Terriglobus roseus: one gene and its partner. The protein of the gene in region 1 binds, or shares a complex with, the protein of each later gene. Links are inferred from orthologs where the notes say so. Each region holds a gene or a part of one and is shown on either strand. Other genes may lie near its edges.

Region 1 (9,926 bases):
CGGACCAGCGCTCCTGGGCACGTGACGAAATCACCGAAACAAGTACGGCAACAAGAAGAACGAACAACAAACGGCAAGCTTTCACAGCACTCTCCGAGCGGAATTTCTTAGCTCACCCTTATATCGCAACCCGTTTTGACCCTGCTGGCAATATCAGCCGTTCCATTTCAGGTTCGGTAATAGGCTTTTTATCTGCCAGTATCTTTGGTTTTTAACGGGTTACATGTAGCATGACGGCGTAGCGTCAGTCGCAAACTCTGCAGAGTACATTACGAGCATCGGAACGCATGCCATTCGGTCAGGAACTCAAGGAGCAGCGCGAATCGCGCGGCATCTCGCTCGACGAGGTCTCAGTCTCCACGCGTGTCTCCTTGCGCCACCTTCAGGCGCTTGAGGGAGACCGCTACACTGACCTGCCCGGCGGAGTCTTCAATCGTGGCATCGTTCGTTCCTACGCCAACTTCTGCGGACTTGATGTAGACGAAACCGTCCGTCGCTTCCTGGACGCCATGCGCGCCAAAGGCCTCGATACCAACGGACACGAAGACGACTGGCGTGAACTCGCCGAAGCCGTACATCGCAGCCGCGTCACGGATGCCCCGGCCCGCCGCCTGCGCTGGCTCGGCGTCGTGGCTATGTTGCTCATTGTCCTTGCCCTTGCCGCCGGTGTTCTATGGGTTCTTGTGCGTCGCGGCATCGTGCATCTGCCGGAAAAGAAGTGGGTTCCGGCCATTTACAGAACGCACTAGTACTCATTCCTTCCTTAATCAGCGTTTTCTGCATCCATGCGCGTTAAAATGGATCGAATATCTATTCCTCGCTGCAAGCGCCTCAAGGAGCAGTTTTTGTCCACTCGCGATCGTTTCCTCTTTACCTCTGAGTCCGTCACCGAAGGCCATCCCGACAAGATTGCCGACCAGATCTCCGACGCCATCCTCGATGCCTGCCTGGCACAGGATCCGTACAGCCGCGTTGCGTGCGAGACTCTCACCTGCACCGGCCTCGTCGTAGTTGCTGGCGAAATCACCACCAAGGCCTACGTCGACTTCCAGAAGCTCGTCCGCGAGACAGTTGCAGGCATTGGCTACACCCACTCCGAGTACGGTTTCGATAGCAACACCTGCGCCGTCATCTCCTCCATCAACTCGCAGTCGCCGGACATCGCCATGGGCGTGGACACGGGCGGCGCGGGCGATCAGGGCATGATGTTCGGCTATGCAACCAACGAGACCCCGGAGCTGATGCCCACCCCCATCTCGCTGGCACACAAGCTGGCCGCACGCCTCACCGAAGTGCGTAAGAACGGCAAGCTCGGCTACCTCCGTCCCGACGGTAAGAGCCAGGTCACTGTGGAGTACTCCGCTGACCACAAGCCCGTGCGCATCGACGCAGTCGTCATCTCCTCGCAGCATGACGAAGCTGTCACCACCGAACAGCTACGCGCTGACATCCTCGAGCACGTAATCCAGGCTGTCCTCCCCGCTGAGCTTCTCGACGCAGACACCAAGTACCACATCAACCCGACCGGCCGTTTCGTTGTCGGTGGCCCCATGGGCGACTCCGGTCTGACCGGCCGCAAGATCATCGTGGACACCTACGGTGGCATGGGTCGTCACGGTGGTGGCGCATTCTCCGGTAAGGACAGCACCAAGGTTGACCGTTCGGCTGCATACATGGCGCGCTACATCGCCAAGAACATCGTTGCTGCCGGCCTCGCAGACCGCGCAGAAGTTCAGCTCGCATACGCCATCGGCGTAGCTGAGCCGGTCAGCGTTCTGGTTGACACCTTCGGCACGGGCAAGATCTCCGAAGGCGAAATCACCAAGCTCGTCCGCGAGAACTTCTCGTTGACGCCGAAGGCCATCATCGAGACGCTCGACCTGCGCAAGCCCAAGTTCCAGGCCACCGCAGCCTACGGTCACTTTGGCCGTAGCGGCGAAGGCTTCACCTGGGAGAACACGGACAAGGCCGCAGCTCTCAAGGCCGGTGCCGAGCAGCTCGCAGGAGCAGCCCGCTAAATCGCTGTCACCCAATCAGGGCGGCAGCTAAGCCGCCCACCAAGCCAAGTAAGGGCGGCCCACAGGCCGCCCTTCTTCTTTTCACCAACCAACAGAAGTCTCTCAACCACAAGCGAAGCTCATACGAACGAAGCGTCATCCTGAGCGAAACGAAGTGAAGCCGAAGGACCTGCATTCTTTTCGCACTACTGCAATGCTGAAGGAGACCACAGAGATGTCCACCATCCGCCAAGCCACCGTCGAAGACACGAAGCTCATCACCGAACATCGCCACGCCATGTTCACTGCCAATGAGTTCGCAACCGAAGAGCGACTGAACACGATGGACGCCAACTTCGAACCGTGGGTACGCGATCGCCTTGCCGATGGCCGCTACGTGGGTCTGCTCCTCGAAGAAGAAGGCGAAGTAATGGCAAGCGGCGGCATCTTCTTCGGCGACTTCCCGCCGCACTATCTCCACACGGAAGCGGGCCGCCCCTATTTACTGAACTTCTACACAGCAGACAAAGCCCGCGGCAAAGGCTACGCGAAGCGTATCCTGGAGGCAGCCACCGATCTATGCCGTGAACTCGGCTACAAAGTCATCACACTGCATGCCTCGCCCTTCGGCAAACCCATCTATGAGAAGGCTGGCTTCAACCAAACCAACGAAATGATGTTGAAGCTCTAACGAGTTGCAATGCCTGGATCGCTCGAGATCAGCACGCTTACTCGCGATCCAGGCCATATTGAATTGCGGCTTTCAGTACATCCATTTTTATGTCTGAGAGTGTTTTGAACTTAATGCAATATCCCGTAATGCTTGCTTTGCCAAGTTCCGGACCAAATGTCTGGGCGAGATAGTTTTTGTCACTTATGCCCATGATGTAGACGGAGATGCCTGTCGTATTCGCACTCAGTCCAACTTGATAGAACTCTCTGGTTTTTCCATTGGCATAGGGAATGTTCTGCGAACCATAACCAATGTTTGGGTTTGAGACAGTTTTTCCGTGTTCGTCCTTCCCATCCAGAAACCGCAATTTGCAGGTGGGCTTCAGCGCCAGAATCATGGAATGCAGTTGTTGTATATCGCCGCGTTTGGGCTCTGGCTGCGCGGCGATATACTCCTGAATTTGCTTCTGTATGTTCATGCAGTCGCTCCCTGACTTAGAACATACCCTCCACTCGTGATCGCGCGTCGATCTTGCTCACTCTTACAGGTTAAGAAGTACCGTCGCGTTATCAACAACGTTCGACCACTTCGCATCTTCTTTCCCGTAAGCATCATGCCAACGCCACCACTTATACGGTTCCGTTTGCGGATAACCCTCAGGCGAATCTTCCCAAAGTTCCTGCCGTCCCAGCGGAGTCACGTCAAGATAGCTCCACACATTCCCCATCGCTTCATCGCCACGGCTATTCACCCAGTACGTGCGGAAGATTTTGTCGTGCTCATCGCGAAAGAACACGTTGTGGCCATGCCACTCATCCACACCGAAGTCCTTATCGAAGTCATCCGTAATGGTGAACCAGGGAATCGCATCCCATCCCATACGCTGCTTCAGCGTGGCAATGTTCTCCTGCGATCCACGCGATGCATACACCAGCGAGGTGTCGCGTGCATGAAGGTGCAACAGGTTCGAAACCTGGTCTGCCCCCATCGAACAACCAACGCAGGCATGCTCCGGCCAGCCATAAACATTCGAGTCGTAAAACGCGCGATACAGCACAAGCTGCCGCTGTCCATCGAATAGATCCAGCAGTGAAACCTTGCCCTGCGGCCCTTCGAAGACATACTCCTTCTCCACTGCAAACCAGGGCATCCGACGGCGTGCCGCTGCCAAAGCGTCGCGTGAACGAGTGAATTCCTTCTCTTTCACCAGCATCTCCTGCCATGCGTTCTGCCATTCTTCTGCAGAAACCACGGCGGGTTTCTTCATCTGCGCAATCTGCTCATTCGTTGTCACCGTTCACCTCCTGTTTGTGCGTCTTTGAGTTCCAAATTTTTACAGCAAGCGCGGAAGCTCCTCCCGCAGATGCAACACCCGCCGCAATCCATACCGCAGTCGAAATGCAAAAGGGACACATGGCTATTTCCTCGCTCGTTCCGCTACAGCCTCGCGAATCCGTTCAATCATGTTGCTCCAGCCGGCATCCACGCCACGTTCCTGATCGCCAACCCAGCCCATCGCACGATGACGAAAGCGCATCACAGTTTCGCCATCCTCTTCTGTAAGCCGATACTGCAAATTCGAAACCGCAGGGTTGGACATGAAAAGAGGCCCCGAGATTTCAAGCAACGAAGGCGCCTTGATGGCCTGCACATTTCCCCAGAAGTGACCAGAATCATTGCCCAGATCGCGGTACCACCGTCCTCCGGGCCACGCCTCCAATACCATCGGCATCGGCTTTTCCGGAGTGGAATTAAGCGGTCCCATCTGCTCCAGAATGGTCTCGAAGACGATCTCAATCGGAGCCGCGATTCGTTCTTCCTTAACGATTTCAAAGGCATGCAAAACGCCTTCTATAACTGTGGCTGCCATTGCTCCCCCTTTGGGTTTACTTCTTGTCTTTGTCGATACGAATCAATCTCTCCAGCGCCTTCTGCTCGGCACGCTGCTTGATCTGATCCACCTGGTGCGTCCAGTAACGTTCGAATTCCCGCACCCAGTCATGCACCGGCTTAAGCGCCAAGGCATCGAGACGATACATGCGGTGTTGTCCGCGTTTGACCACCGTCACCACCCCGGCCTTGCGCAGGGCGTTCAGGTGTTTTGAGACGGCAGGTTGAGCCATCTTCATCCGCAGCACGATCTCATTGACGGCATACTCCTCGCCATCCGCAAGCACCGCAACAACCTCTCGCCGCCGCGGCTCGGCGATGGCGCTGAAGACATCCGCAGAATGTGATCTCCGTGTCATGGCAAGAATATATTCCTATATCGGAATATATTCCAAGGGTTTTTGCAGAAATATTTTTGGGCAAGCTTCCAGTGCGCCAACGAGATGCTGAAACTGACGTAGTAGCAACGCGGATACCTCCGGCACGATGCACAGGCCACGGGCGTAGCCTGTGCTGGTGCCGCCGCGCATCCCGCTGCCGCACCACTCCACACATCAGGTTTTCCCGTGAGCCGTCTGCGTTCCGCACGTCTGTTGCTCCTTTGCCTCGCCGTCTTCACATGCCTGCCCATGCTCAGGGCGCAGGCCAACACGTGGCAGCCATCTCCCGGCCACACACAAATCCCCATCTGGCCCGGAAAAATTCCCGACGCACTGCCAGCCAAGGGTCCAGAGCGCATGGAGACAACCACCGACCCGAAGTACTTCATTGGTGGCAAGCCATCCAGCGGCATTGAAAACGTCTCGCGACCCACCATGACGGTCTACTCACCCAAGTCCAACAACACCGGCGTTGCCGTAGTCGTATTCCCCGGCGGCGGCTTCATGGAACTCGCAATTGACCTGGAAGGTACAGAGGTCTGCGACTGGCTCACCACGCATGGCATCACCTGCATTGTGTTGAAGTACCGCGTACCCGCGCCGCGCTCAGCCCCATACTGGGGTGCGTATCCCGGATCCCCCATGGCGCTCGAAGATGCGCAACGCACCATGGGCCTCGTTCGCCAACATGCGGCCGAATGGAAAATCAACCCACATAAGATCGGCGTGCTCGGCTTCTCAGCAGGCGGTTATATGGTCGCAGGCATGAGCGTCCATTTCGACAAACGCATCTACCCACGCGTAGATGCCGCAGACGACCAAAGCTGCCGCCCCGACTTCGCCGTTGCACTCTACCCCGGTCATCTCGGCTTCAAGCGAGGCACGCTGGAACTGAACCCGGACATCGCAAGCCACATCACCGCGCAGACACCGCCCACGTTCCTTCTTCAAAACGAGAACGACAACGTGGACAGCATCTGGGACGCGCTCAGCTACGAAGCCGCACTCATCAAAGCCAAGGTGCCGGTCGAGTTCCATTCCTACGCAGAAGGCGCGCACGCCTTCGGTCTGCGACCAACAAAGTATCCCGCAACGGCGTGGCCACACCTCGTTGAAGTGTGGCTGCACACCATCGGCATGTTGAACTAGAACGTCACATTCACCTGTTGAGGCGTTGCGCTCGCCTTGAATTCCAGCAACAACGTGCCGCTCTCTCCCTTACCAGGCGTGAGCGGCTTTCCATCCACCGTCACACTCTTCGCAGCACGCGGCAACATCAACCGCACAGCCGTCACGTCATGCTCATCACGAGCATCAATGTTCGACACCGCAAAGCGTAGCGAACTCGCAGTCACCTGCTCATCCGTCACCTTCGCACTCGCGGCAAGAACATGCGCTTTGCCTTTGGCAACAACAGAAGGATCAAGCAACAAACGCCGCTCTCCCTCTGCCACCTGCGGGTTCTGCACCAGTTTCAAATGCGCGTCGAACAGATCAACATACTCGCCACGCAACACCGTAGGAGCAGGCGTTGTGTGCGGCAATACAACAGCCTCTTCATGCGTCACATTGCTCGTATTGTTCTTATCCAGTGAAGCAACAGCGCTGTTCGCAACACGCGTAATCGCACGCTCCGGTGTGCCTTCCGGTCGATCAAACCCAGAGGCAATCACAAACGGCCCACGCCGCAACACTAATGCCGATGACTCACGCCAGGGCAACTTCACCTGTGCCGCAGCTTCCTTCGCCACGGCAAGCACCGCATCCGGCCCCTTCACATCCTGAGCAATGGCAGAAGGCGAAACCTTGCGGAAGATCACCACGCCCTTGCCCACACGATGCGTGCCTTCCTTCGCTGCATCCAGACCAAGCGTGCGGAATAGCAAATCGCGGGGAATCACCTGCGTCTTGCCGTTGTCATTCCACCAGTCCTGCGCGTGGTTGTAAGGATCACCATCGTTATCCATCACAACCAGCGCACCACCAGCCTTCACCCATGCAGCGATCGCATCATGAAACTTTGGCGACGGCGGCTTCTGTCCCTCATAGGTAAGAAACAGAACCTTGTACTGCTTAAGAAAATCCGCTGCATCCTTACCGCGATACGTGCTCTCAATCTGCACTGGTTCCACAGGAACACCGTGCATCACCAACGGCAGCGCCATGCCATAGAAGTTGCCTAGGTCAGCATCGGAAGGCAGTGGCTTCGCGCGTTGAAACATCAACGTGTCACTCACCAACACACCAATGTTCTGCGTGCCGCTCACCTGCCACTTCGCCGTCTGTCCCTGCATCTGCCCCAACGCATGAAACACAGTCTGTAACTCCGTCTCATACTCCGCCGGAATAAACGTGCGCTGCGGCTTCGGATTTGCTTCCGTTGGTTCCGTAGAAGGACGCAATGCCTTCGGCCCGAAGATACGATCCGGCCAAGGCAGAATTTCGTAGCTGCTCACCTCTGGCTGCAACAACGAAGCCACCAGCGTCGACTCCCAATTGCGCTTGTAATCAATCCACGAATGATTGGGATTATCTTCAATGGGATCGTTCAGGTACCAGATTCGCTTGCCGCTGGAACGCGCAATGTTCTGCAACGCGCCATACTCCAGGAACGCCGTCTCAAACGTGCGCTCTGCCTTCACGCCCTGATACACATTCACCGCGCGGCTCGTACCCGTCCACACCTGCGCAATGTATCCATCCGCACCCACATCCAGCAGCGACGACTCCGGCGAAACAATCTGCCACTGCGCATAGTTGATCAGCGAATGCGTCGCCACATAACAAGGCACAACCTTGCCATGCTCCTTGCCCCACACACGCACCGCAGCAAACACCTGCGCCAACGCACGCTGATACAGGAAGTACTTCAACTTGCTCGCGCGATACTGCGCATCCGGCGACGAGTCCGGCGCAATCCAGGGCTCGTGATAATAAGCCGCCCACTCACGCTTGAATGATTCGCTCCAACCCGCGCGAGCCCAGAACTCCGGCTCCTCAAGATAAATAGCTTCAGCACCCGCATCCAAAGCGCGCAGCACACCACGGCTGAGATACTTGCCATAGCTTTCCGAAGGCGCAACATATGGCACCTCTTTACCGCCATGCAGAATCAGCTTGCCGCTGGACTCCTGCTGCGTCTCGTCCCAGTGTTCTTTGCCATCAAACTCGCCACGCAGATAGTCGCCATACGTACCCCACGCAACGCCAGTCATCACCGTCACGCGGTAGCCATGGTCCTTCCATGACTTGATGCGATCCGGCATGCTCTCGCTGATGCCATACACCATCACCGAGCCAGCCTCCACGTTCACACGCGGTGACCAGCCGTTCTGAGTCTGAAAGATCAAACGATCGTTCGCCTGCGGAACGGTTTGCGCAAACGCAGTCGAGGCAACAAGGAGAGCAGCAAGAGCAAGTGTCTTCATGGGGTCGTGGCAATGGTATCGCGAGCAGCCGCGTCACCACGCGAATCATCCATGGCTATTCGCGCCACAATCGTTCGCGCGTAGCGTTAAAACGCTTACCTGCGAGCCTTCAGATAAAACTCGGCAAGCTCCAGATCGCCCGGCTGCGTAATCTTCAGGTTCGTTGACGACCCCTGCACCACAGCCACGGTGATACCCGCACGCTCTAGCAGACTCGCCTCATCCGTACCGGCAAAGCTATCCACCTCAGCCTCATCAAACGCACGCAACATATCCGCATAACGAGCGCCCTGCGGAGTCTGCGCCTGCACCACACGTTCACGCGGCACAGTGCCAGTGATGATCGCGCCATCTGCGGTGCGTTCCACCAGCTTGATGGTGTCAATCGCGCCCACACCCACAATCGCCGCGCCATGCTTGGCAATCGCTTCAATCGTGCGCTCAATCGTGGCAGGCTCAATCAACGGACGCACCGCATCATGCACCAGCACAATATCGTCATCACCAGCATCCAGCGACCGCAGCGCCGCAGCCACTGACTCCTGCCGCGTCTCGCCGCCGGTCACCACGCGCACTTTGTCGCCAAACCCATACTGCTTAAGCTGAGCACGAACATGATCAATCTCTGTCGCACGCACCGCCAGCGTCACAGTCGACACATTCAGCTTGTCCGCAAACGCGCGAACACTGTGGATCAGAATCGGCACACCGCCGAGTGAAAGAAACTGCTTGGCGCTGACACCGGACACAGCCATGCGCGTGCCCAAACCCGCTGCCGGAAGAATCGCATGAACAACCATAGGATGTGCAGTATAGCCCGTTAAGGTGCGGAGGCGCACAAACGCCTCCGCGTCTCCAGATCAAAACACTGCTGAAATCTACAAAATCGGCATTTTTATGGAACCGCAGCGAAATCTACGCGTATCCCATTTCATCTGCGTGTACGCTGACCTTTTTCCCTCCAGCAGCGATTCCGCCCCCAATTCATGCATTTTTCTGGAGAAGCTATGAACAGCATCCTGGCCGCCGCAGCATTGCTGCTGGTTCCCGCCTATCTTTCACCCGCTGCGGAAACATCCGCACCACTCACCTCCACAGAACAAATCCAGCAGATCATCGCGCATCAACTCGATTCGTGGAACCGTAACGACGCCGCAGCGTGGGCCTCGGACTACTCCACCCTCGCCACCTTCATCAACGTTCGTGGCGATGTCGTCAAAGGCCGCGAAGCCATCGAAAAGATTCACGCCTTCATCTTCCAAGGCCCATACAAAGGCACGCGTCTTTCCGCTTCGATCGACACCATCGAATACCCTGCGCCGCACGTCGCCATTGCGGACATCACCAGCGAAGTTAGCGGATTTGCCACGCTACCGCCGGGCCTCACGCCCACCGAACCCGGCATCTTCCGCACGCGCCTGAAGTACATCCTGGTGGAAGAAGCAGGAACATGGCGCATTGCTGCAGCGCAAAACACCGCCGTCTCCCCCACTCGGATGGACGTGAAGTAGCGCATCCGCTTTCGCTTATGCCCGGTTGCACGCGCAGCCGGGCATTT
Region 2 (9,839 bases), 1.6 Mb from region 1 along the record:
CGTTGAAAACGGATGTCGCCACACTGACTGCAGGCTATGACTCCGTGAACTTCTGCCTGTCGAAGGGACTATGCGCGCCCGTTGGATCACTGCTTGTCAGTTCCCGCAAGAACATCGACAAAGCACGGCGTATTCGCAAGGCGCTGGGCGGCGGTATGCGTCAGGCAGGCGTGCTGGCAGCGGCTGGATTAATTGCACTGGATGTGATGTCGAAGCGGCTGGATGACGATCATGCCAATGCGAAGCTGCTGGCGCAGAAGATTGCGGATGTGGACGGTATCTCCGTTGATCCTGCGGAAGTGGAGACAAACATCGTTATCTTCCGCACGGAATTTGATGCGCCCGCCTATGTGGCTTCGCTGAAGGAGCGTGGCGTGTTGGCCAGCGCTATCAATGCAAATACGGTTCGTTTTGTTACCCATCATGATGTAAGCCAAGAACAATGCGCGTGTGCCGGTGAGATTGCTGTTGATGTTGCTGCGGAGATGCTTTTAGAAACCGCATAAAACAAGGCATTTACGCTGTACACTGGCAATACACGTTTTGAGTGCAATTCTGAAGAGGATTGCTTTGTTCAACACAAGCGCAGCGGAATGCATTGGGAAGCGCGGTGAGAATCCGCCACTGCCCCGCAACTGTAAGCGCGCATCTTCGACCATGTTTCGAAGACACATTCTTTTCGTGACACAGCTATCACTGCGTAAGTGGGAAGACAGCATGTGCAGGATACGAAGACTTTGTGCGATGCGCGTAAGTCAGGAGACCGATTCCGCTGCTGGTTGTAAGCCATGCTCCCGCGGGGGAAGCAGAGGAGAATTCTGATATGTATCGCATCGCTCAAAAGCGACGCGCAGCAGCGCAGTTATGTGCAGTTGCCGTGTGCGCTCTCACCGCATCGGTTGCCCACGCAGTTGTAGTCCGCGGCATGGTCCGCGATCCGCTGGGGCGTCCTGTCTCCACCGCGCATGTCCGCCTGGTCAAGGGAACGCAGGTCGTGGCCTCCACGGTCACATTGCCAGATGGTTCCTTTGAAATTCGTTCAACGGAAGATGGTCGTTTTCTGCTGATTGCGGATGCGCCCACGTTTTCTCCGCAGGTGAGTGATTCATTTTACGGACGCCCGCTAGATGTGGTGCAGAAGACTCTGCAACTCACGATCAGCCCCATCAAACAGGACATCACCGTCACAGCGACAGGCGAACCCACTCCTGTACAGCAGACCAGCGCAAGCGTGTCATTGATCGATCAGCAGGCTCTGAGTACTCGTGCCGATGTTGTGAGTGAACTTCGCCTGCAACCCGGTGTTGCGATGGTGCAGACCGGCCAGTACGGCGGTGTGACATCGATGTTTGTACGTGGTGCAAACTCTGACGCAAACAAGATCCTGATTGACGACGTGCCAGCAAACGATGTGGGTGGAGTATTCGATTACGGCACCGTATCTTCGACCGCAGTCGCTTCAATCGAGACGCATCGTGGCCCCGACAGCATCCTGTATGGAACGGACGCGCGTGCTGGTGTGGTGCGTTTTGAAACGCCGCATGGAACCACGCTGAAGCCCGTGCTGACGTACTCCGGTGATGCAGGCAATCTGCACACGTGGCGCAATGAAGGCACGCTGTCCGGTACTTATGGCAAGGCCGATTACTTCGGTGCTTTCTCGCGCTTTGATAGTTCCAATGCGCTGCCGAATGACCGTTATCACGTGGCAACTTCCGCGGCGAACCTGGGCTACAGCTTTACCGCAAAAACAAGCATTCGCGGAACCGTTCGCAATGCTGTCAGCGCTACTGGAATTCCCGGTGCATGGGACTTCCAGGGGCTTGCGCAGAACGGCAAACAGGGCGATCAGGACACCTACATGAGTGGCGTGTTGGACGACACACGCGGCAATGGTTGGCACAACACCTTCCGCTACATTGGCGCGCGCAAGCGTGAGCAGTCTCGTTACTTCGCCGCTGTGGGAACGCCGGATGGCTATGGCGAATACTTTGGCAACACCGTAACGATCCGTGGCGCCAACGGAACAAAGGCTACTGGCCAGGTCATCGTTGGATACGATCCGTTTCCCACTTACTACGAGATGGTGAACAACCGCGACGGTCTTGACTATCACACCAGCTACAGCTTCAATCGTCACCTATCTTTGGTGGGAGGTTTCCGCTTCCAGGATGAGCGTGGAGCATATCGCTATCCGTTGTATGGCGAAAACGACCAGGTGGGGCGCAGCAATTACGATTACACCCTCGCGTTCAATGGTGAAGCGTGGCATCGGATCTTCTATACCGTGGGCGGAGCGATCCAACGCAACTCACTGTATGGAACGGAAGGACAGCCGCAGATTGGGCTTTCGTACTACCTGTTTCGCCCGGCACGCGGATGGTTCCATGGAACACATCTACGCGTCCAGTTTGCGAAAGGTGTGCAGGAACCAAGCTTGAGTGCGCAGCTTTCTTCGCTGTTCCAGAAGCTGATTGGAATTGGAGATACCGCAGATATTGCGAACTTCCATGTAAGTCCGATTGGTGCGCAGCGCAGCCGCGTCTATGAAGGTGGACTCGATCAGAATATCTACTCTGACAGTGCCATTCTGCATTTGACTTACTTCCACTCGACCTATGGACGGGGGACTGAGGGCGTTCCTGTAACGCTCTACAACGCTTATTTCCATCAGAACCTACCCGTGGCGTTGGGAAGCTTCTATCTGAATTCCCTTGATACGCGGTCTACAGGCGTGGAGGCATCGCTCGAATACCAGGTGCTGCATCACCTGTTCCTGCGTGCCGGATATACGTACCAGGATTCACTGGTGAAGCAATCGTTCTCCAGCGATGCACTGGCGGCGTTAGGTGGTTCAACGACGATCAACCCGAACTATCCAGGTATTCCCATCGGGCAGTATTCGCCGCTGGTGGGGCAGCGTCCCTTCCGTCGTCCGCCGCAGACGGGATTCTTCATGGCCCAATACACCACGACGAAGTGGTCTGCAGCAGTGAAGGCCGCTGTCGCTTCACGAGCAGATGATTCCACGTTTATCGACGCTTATTCCAACTCGTCGTTCGATAACTCCATGCTGCTGCCCAACCGTAATCTCGATCCCGGATTTACCAAGCTGGATGCGAACTTCACGTATCAGGTGCGTCCGTCCGTTGCGTTGTTTTCGCAGTTAGACAACCTGCTGAACAACCAGCACATGGGTCCGATTGGTTATCCATCGTTGCCGTTTACCTTCCGTGTCGGTTTGAAGGTGCGTATCCCGCACGAGTAATCAATCGCGTTATGTGTTGAACATGCGCCATTACTGAAGCAAAAGGCCCACGCTGAGCGTCTCATCAGCGTGGGCCTTTATGATTTGGGCCGGAGGAATTTCATGTTGGCACGTCTTCGTTTTGCAAGTACTGCTTTGGCGCTGGTTTTTGCTGCGCTACCTTCTCATGCACAGGAGGGTCCGTACAACGTTCGCGTGGTGTTGCGCGCCGAAACAAAAGGGCAGCCCTCGATTCTGCAACCGGCCGATCTCCGCGTTCAGTTCGCCGGCAAGAAGATACCCGTGCAGCGGCTGGAACCATTGATCTCCAACCACAGCGCAAAACCTGTGCAGGTAGCCATCCTGATCGACGACGGTCTGCGCGGAAGCTTTGGCAACCAGATAGGTGAGATCCGCCAGTTTGCGGCCGATCTTGCGGCGGAGCATGTCGCCGTGGGCGTTGCTTATATGCAGAATGGCCGCGCTGTATTTGGCAACGGAGGTTTTACCTCTGACCCTGAAGTGGTCGAGAAGCAGTTGCGTTTATCCATGGGTGGTGCGGGCATCAGTGCCAGCCCATATTTCTGCCTGCAGGATCTGATCAAGAATTGGCCGGGAGATAAGACAGGACCGCGTGCGGTGTTAATGATCACGAACGGTATTGATCTGTACAACGGTGCTCCCACTCCGAACAACCAATATAGCCCATACGTGCAGGCGGCAATTGTGGATGCGCAGCGCGCAGGCGTGCCGGTGTATTCCATCTACTACGGTCGCTTTGACAATCATCCCGGCTTCGCCAGCTTCAGTGGACAAAGCTACCTGGGCGATCTGGCCGATAGCACCGGTGCAAACACCTTCAATCAGGGAAGCCTGAATCCGCCGAGCATCAGCCCGTACCTCAAGCAGTTTGAAAAGAACCTGAATGAGAGCTGGCTGCTATCGTTCCAGACGGGAACACGCAAGTTGGAACAACTCAAAGTCGATGGAGCGAAGGGAACCAAGCTGTACGTGCAACGCCTCGCGCAGGGGACGGAAGCAACAGCGGGTGCTGTGCTTCGCTAGAAGCTTTGTATGAAGTAAGCAATAAGAAAGCCCCGGATTGCTCCGGGGCTTTTCTATTGGTCGTGCTTGAGGTTTAGTACATGCCGTCCATGCCGCCGCCATGCGAGTGGCCGCCGCCTGCCGGTGCTGCCTTCTCCGGAATCTCTGCGATGAGAGCTTCCGTGGTGAGCAGCAGGCCGGAGATGCTGGCTGCGTTCTGCAGAGCGGTACGGGTTACCTTGGTGGGGTCGATGACGCCAGCGGCAACCAGGTCTTCGAACTGGCCGGTCGCTGCGTTGTAACCCTGGTTGTCCTTCGACTCCAGGATCTTGCCCACAACCACTGCACCCTCTTCACCAGCGTTGCCAACGATCTGGCGCAGCGGCTCTTCGATAGCGCGGCGGATGATCGATGCACCGATCTTCTCGTCGCCTTCGAGGGTCTTGATGAGAGCATCAACGTCAGCAGCGCAGCGAACCAGAGCCACACCACCGCCCGGGACGATGCCTTCTTCAACGGCTGCACGGGTTGCGTGCATTGCGTCTTCTACGCGTGCCTTCTTTTCCTTCATCTCGGTCTCGGTAGCAGCACCGACCTTGATGACAGCAACGCCGCCAACCAGCTTGGCGAGGCGTTCCTGCAGCTTCTCGCGATCGTAATCGGAGGTGGTCTTCTCAACCTGGCTGCGGATCTCACGCACGCGACCGTCGATGTCGGCTTCCTTGCCGGCGCCGTCGATGATGGTGGTGTTGTCCTTGTCGATGGAGACGCGCTTCGCGGTGCCCAGGTCCTCAAGCTTCACGGACTCCAGCTTGATGCCGAGGTCTTCCGTGATGGCCTTGCCGCCGGTCAGGATCGCGATGTCGCCCAGCATGGCCTTGCGGCGATCGCCGAAGCCAGGAGCCTTTACAGCAGCAACGTTCAGCGTGCCACGCAGCTTGTTGACCACGAGGGTTGCCAGCGCTTCGCCGTCAACGTCCTCAGCAATGATGATGAGGGCCTTGCCGGTGCGGGCCACCTGCTCCAGGAGGGGCAGGATGTCCTTCATCGCGGAAACCTTCTTCTCGTAGATGAGGATGTATGGATCGTCGAACGAAGCTTCCATACGCTCTGCATCGGTCACAAAGTAGGGCGAGAGGTAGCCGCGATCAAACTGCATACCTTCCACAACGTCGAGCTGGGTCTCCATGCTCTTCGCTTCTTCAACGGTGATAACGCCGTCCTTGCCAACCTTCTTCATCGCTTCGGCAATGATGGTGCCGATCTGCGAATCAGAGTTTGCAGAGATGGTGCCCACCTGAGCAATCATGTCACCGGAAACCGGCTTCGACAGCTTCGACAGAGCGCCGCCAGTGACGATGCCGTTCTCGTCGCGCTTGCCCACGATGGCCTCAACAGCCTTATCGATACCGCGCTTCAGAGCGGTCGGGTTTGCGCCAGCAGCAACGGTCTTCACGCCTTCGCGGTAGATCGCCTGAGCCAGAACAGTAGCGGTGGTGGTGCCGTCGCCAGCAACGTCGCTGGTCTTGGAAGCAACTTCCTTCACAAGCTGTGCGCCCACGTTTTCGATCGGGTCCTTGATCTCGATTTCCTTGGCGACGGTGACGCCGTCCTTGGTGATCGTCGGGGAACCGAACTTCTTCTCGATAACAACGTTGCGGCCCTTGGGACCGAGGGTGACCTTGACGGCGTCTGCGAGCGTGTTCACGCCGCGCAGAATAGCCTGACGGGAATCTTCACCGTGCAGAATTACCTTTGCCATTGTCTTTCTTCCTTTGCATTCGCGCTCATTGCGCGAGTTAATTCAAAATCTGTCACTGCCGTTTGAGCAGAAGGGAAGCTGAAGTATTCATTCCAGTCAACGAAGGCGCAAAGCGCATCCGCAGCATGCAATGACTACTTGAGGATTCCGAGGACTTCTTCTTCACGCATGATCAGGAAGTCTTCGCCGTCCAGCTTGATTTCAGTGCCGGAGTACTTGCCGAAGAGAACCGTGTCGCCAGCCTTAACGTCCAGCGGGAAGACCTTGCCTTCATCGTTGCTCTTGCCCTTGCCAACGCTGACGACGGTACCCTGCTGGGGCTTTTCCTTAGCGGAGTCGGGGATGATGATGCCGCCGCGAAGCGTCTCGCCCTCTTCCAGGCGGCGCACCAGAATGCGGTCATGCAGCGGTGTGAAAGTCGATGCCATGGTGTTTCGTTCTCCTTGGGTGGTGGTCGATGGCAGTGTTAGCACTCCATCATTCCGATTGCTAATGTACGAACTGGCAGTCACCCGCGTCAAGTGCTAATCGATGAAATGTGAGTGAAAGGCACTCACGTCCGAATCTGCGACAGTGGCAGCGTCAGAACACGCCACGGCTACCGCGACAGAATGTACCTCGAAACGATAGAATGCAGGGCATGTTGTCCCGTCGTGCGCTCCCCGTCGTTGCCACCCTGCTGCTCTCTGCCGCACCGCTGCTTTCCGCTCAAAATGAGCGCCACGGACGTAAGTACAAGGCGCCGCCGGAGACCAGTCATCTCGAAATCCTCGTAGTGCGCGACTTCAACGGCAAGGTGATTGAGAACGCTGGCGTCGTCTTCCACCCGACCAAGGACGGCATTGACGAGGGCAACCTGGAAGTAAAGTCCGGGCCTGACGGCAAGGCCTTCATCGACATCATCCCGACGGGATCGGATGTGCAGGTTCAGGTAATCGCAAATGGCTTTGAGACCTATGCAGGGAACCTCAAGCTGGATGCTGCCTCGAAGCAGTTGACCGTCCGTATGAAGCGGCCGTCGTCGCAGGTATCTGCCTACGACGAGAACGAAGGTAAGGGCAATCTAAAGCGCAATGTCGGTGTGCAGGAGCCAATCCGCACTGGTACGGCACCTACGGCAGCGTCAAAGCCGTTGTCGGCCAGCGAGCCGGTGATCAAACTGCCTGCGCTGCCCAAGAACAAGCCTGCGGATGGCGATGCTACCATCCAGCCCGGAACAACGGCTGCTCCCGCGTCGAAGCAGCCCACAAAGACGGGTAACTCTGCACCGGTTGCAGATGGCACCCCAGCTCCGCCGCAAACCAACTAAGCATGACTTCTTCGCACGAGAGCCTCCGTGGGCGCCGCGTCGTGATTACAGGCGGTGTACGGAGGCTTGGTCGCGCCTTTGCCTTGGCATTGGCGAATGCCGGAGCTGACGTTGTTGTCACCACTCGCCACTCTGACGAAGAAGCAACAGAACTGCTACAGGCCATAAAGCCACTGGGTGGACGCTACGCAGCGGTGCAGAGCGATGTGACGGTCCCTGAACAAGTGAGCCGTGCCGTGGAAGAAGCCGCTGGCTTTCTAGGCGGCATCGATTTGCTCATCAACAACGCGGGAATGTTTGAATCAGCAAAGCTGGAAGACCTGACGCCGGAGCAATGGGATCGAGTCTTTGCAACAAACACGCGTGGGCCGTTCCTAATGGCTCGGGCAGCGCTTCCGCATCTTCGCAGCAGCCAGGGAAGAATCCTCAACATCGGTTCGCTCGGCGGTATCCGTCCGTGGATCACGCATGGTCACTACTGTTCCAGCAAGGCCGCGCTGCACATGCTGACGCAGACCATGGCGAAGGCCTGGGCTCCTGAAGTCAGCGTGAATGCGATCGCGCCAGGCATGATTCGGTTTCCTGATGAGCCGGAGCGCATGGCATCGAAGACACCGATGCAGCGTGATGGTTCACCAGCCGATGTAGTGAAGGCCGTATTGTTCTTTGCGTCGGCGCCGCAGTTCATCACCGGACAGATACTGGCTGTGGATGGCGGCCTTGGGCTTGCCTGAGCCTCCGCTTCGATACACTGGAAGCTGAACTGCTCATGTCCTCTGAAATTGTTCTCAAACCCTCTCCGGATGCTATTTCGCTTGCAGAACGACGCGAACAGCTTGCTGCTGTGCGTACGCAACTTGCGGAGTTGGAGGCGGAGCTTGCGCAGTTTCGCGCGCAGCTGAAGGCTTTTGAAGGCCGTTATCTGCGGCAGGTGGGCGTGCTATACGCCGAGCTGGATGAATTGGAAGCACGCATCACGGAACACGAGGCTTCGCTCTATGGATCTGATGCAGCGAAGCAACGTGCAGAAGAGGCGAAGCAGCGCGCGCAGGAAAGCCACGACGCCGCATTCGGCGAGGCTCGCGAAGCAGAAGAGTTTGATCCACCCACAAGCCTGAAAACACTCTTTCGTGAAGTAGCCAAGCGCATTCACCCGGACTTTGCACGTGACGATGCGGAGCAGCAGTACTTCACGCTGCTGATGGCGCGTGCGAATCAGGCGTACCGACGCGGCGATACAGAAATGCTGCAGCGCATGCTCGACGATCATCTTGAAATTAATGCGGTTGTCGCGGGTGAAACCACTGCTGCGGAGTTGCTGCGTATTTCGCGACAGATGCAACACGCCAAGCGCGACATTGCTTCCTTGGAGATGGAGCGCTACACGCTGCAGGGCAGTGAGATTGCAATGATGTTTCACGATGCGGAGAGGGCTGCGCTTGAGCATCGCGACCTGTTGACGGAACTTGCCGTCAGCGTGCGCGAACAGATTGCAGAAGCGCAACGTCGCTTTGATTTGATTGATCGGCAGATAAACGTTCATGGAAGATAATCCGCAATCCGGCCTGCAGCATGTCCCCGCAGGGTCAGGCTTGTCAGTGCATACGGCACGTTCCGGCATGATTGCGCGTGGTCGCCGCGACGCCGCCAGTGCAGCGTCAAACCCGCATTACAAGCAGGCACTGGAGCAGTACAACGCAGGCGATTTTGCTGCGGCTGCTGCATCATTCAAGTTGGCTGCAGATCAGGGACACGCCGAATCTCAGTACATCCTAAGCACGCTCTACGACGAAGGCGCAGGTGTTGCCAAAGACGATGAACAGGCTTCGTACTGGGAGCGCAAAGCAGCCGAGCAAGGCCATGCGTATGCGCAGGCCAACGTAAGTTTTCGTTATTACGCTGCGAACGATTTTGCGGAGGCATTCACCTGGTGCCAGCGTGCGGCGTACAGCAAACTTGCGTGGGCGCAGTACAACCTTGGCCTAATGCATCGCAAAGGTGAAGGCACGGAACAGAGCGACACGCAGGCTGCGTACTGGTACCGCCTTGCAGCCGCACAGAACTTTGCAGAGGCGCAGCAGAAGCTGGCAGACCTGTATTACTTTGGCCAGGGCGTGCCTCAGAATTATGTGCAAGCCGCGTCGTGGTATCGCAAAGCCGCCGACCAGGACAATGCAGAAGCGCAGTTTCAGCTAGGCCATCTGTACGCCATTGGCGAAGGCGTAGAGCACGACTACGTGCAATCGCGTTACTGGATTCGCAAAGCTGCGCAGCAAGGCCATGAGCAGGCCGTGAAGGAACTGAAACGTCGCCAGTATCGCGACGCATAAACGCTTCGTTCGCGAAATTAACCAGTGATCTGCACCAGCTTTTGAAGCGATGGCGTCTTCGCCATCTGCGCAAGGCTGTATCGATCCAGCGCGCGAAAGAACGCTTCGTACGCTTCATCCAGTGCGCTCTTTAACAGGCAGTCTTCA

Evidence for each region.
Region 2: the proteins of metK (region 1) and groL are in contact, whole or in part, in a cryo-EM structure (PDB 8P4O), measured with the Escherichia coli proteins. The link is inferred for Terriglobus roseus from one-to-one orthologs.

The regions. Positions count from the first base shown.
Region 1 is NZ_LT629690.1:154,286-164,211, reverse strand. Bases 1-2,931 are described here. They hold metK (methionine adenosyltransferase), read left to right. Parts: upstream 1-845; coding sequence 846-2,018; downstream 2,019-2,931. Other genes in these bases: BLT38_RS00800 (DUF1801 domain-containing protein), read right to left, coding at 2,726-2,931; BLT38_RS00805 (GNAT family N-acetyltransferase), read left to right, coding at 2,233-2,688; BLT38_RS00815 (helix-turn-helix domain-containing protein), read left to right, coding at 288-749; BLT38_RS00820 (cellulase family glycosylhydrolase), read right to left, coding at 1-85. In the rest of the region: more of BLT38_RS00800, read right to left, coding at 2,932-3,148; BLT38_RS00795 (DUF899 family protein), read right to left, coding at 3,212-3,964; BLT38_RS00790 (SRPBCC family protein), read right to left, coding at 4,088-4,540; BLT38_RS00785 (ArsR/SmtB family transcription factor), read right to left, coding at 4,557-4,919; BLT38_RS00780 (alpha/beta hydrolase), read left to right, coding at 5,127-6,089; BLT38_RS00775 (hypothetical protein), read right to left, coding at 6,086-8,368; ispD (2-C-methyl-D-erythritol 4-phosphate cytidylyltransferase), read right to left, coding at 8,464-9,168; BLT38_RS00765 (SgcJ/EcaC family oxidoreductase), read left to right, coding at 9,376-9,879. UniProt on the Escherichia coli protein: Catalyzes the formation of S-adenosylmethionine (AdoMet) from methionine and ATP.
Region 2 is NZ_LT629690.1:1,786,596-1,796,434, forward strand. What follows is about bases 3,720-6,563. They hold groL (chaperonin GroEL), read right to left. Parts: upstream 6,054-6,563; coding sequence 4,386-6,053; downstream 3,720-4,385. Other genes in these bases: BLT38_RS07625 (hypothetical protein), read left to right, coding at 3,720-4,312; BLT38_RS07635 (co-chaperone GroES), read right to left, coding at 6,188-6,481. Outside these bases: BLT38_RS07615 (threonine aldolase family protein), read left to right, coding at 1-506; BLT38_RS07620 (TonB-dependent receptor), read left to right, coding at 824-3,268; more of BLT38_RS07625, read left to right, coding at 3,371-3,719; BLT38_RS07640 (hypothetical protein), read left to right, coding at 6,694-7,362; BLT38_RS07645 (SDR family NAD(P)-dependent oxidoreductase), read left to right, coding at 7,365-8,096; BLT38_RS07650 (hypothetical protein), read left to right, coding at 8,132-8,914; BLT38_RS07655 (tetratricopeptide repeat protein), read left to right, coding at 8,904-9,692; BLT38_RS07660 (Rrf2 family transcriptional regulator), read right to left, coding at 9,710-9,839.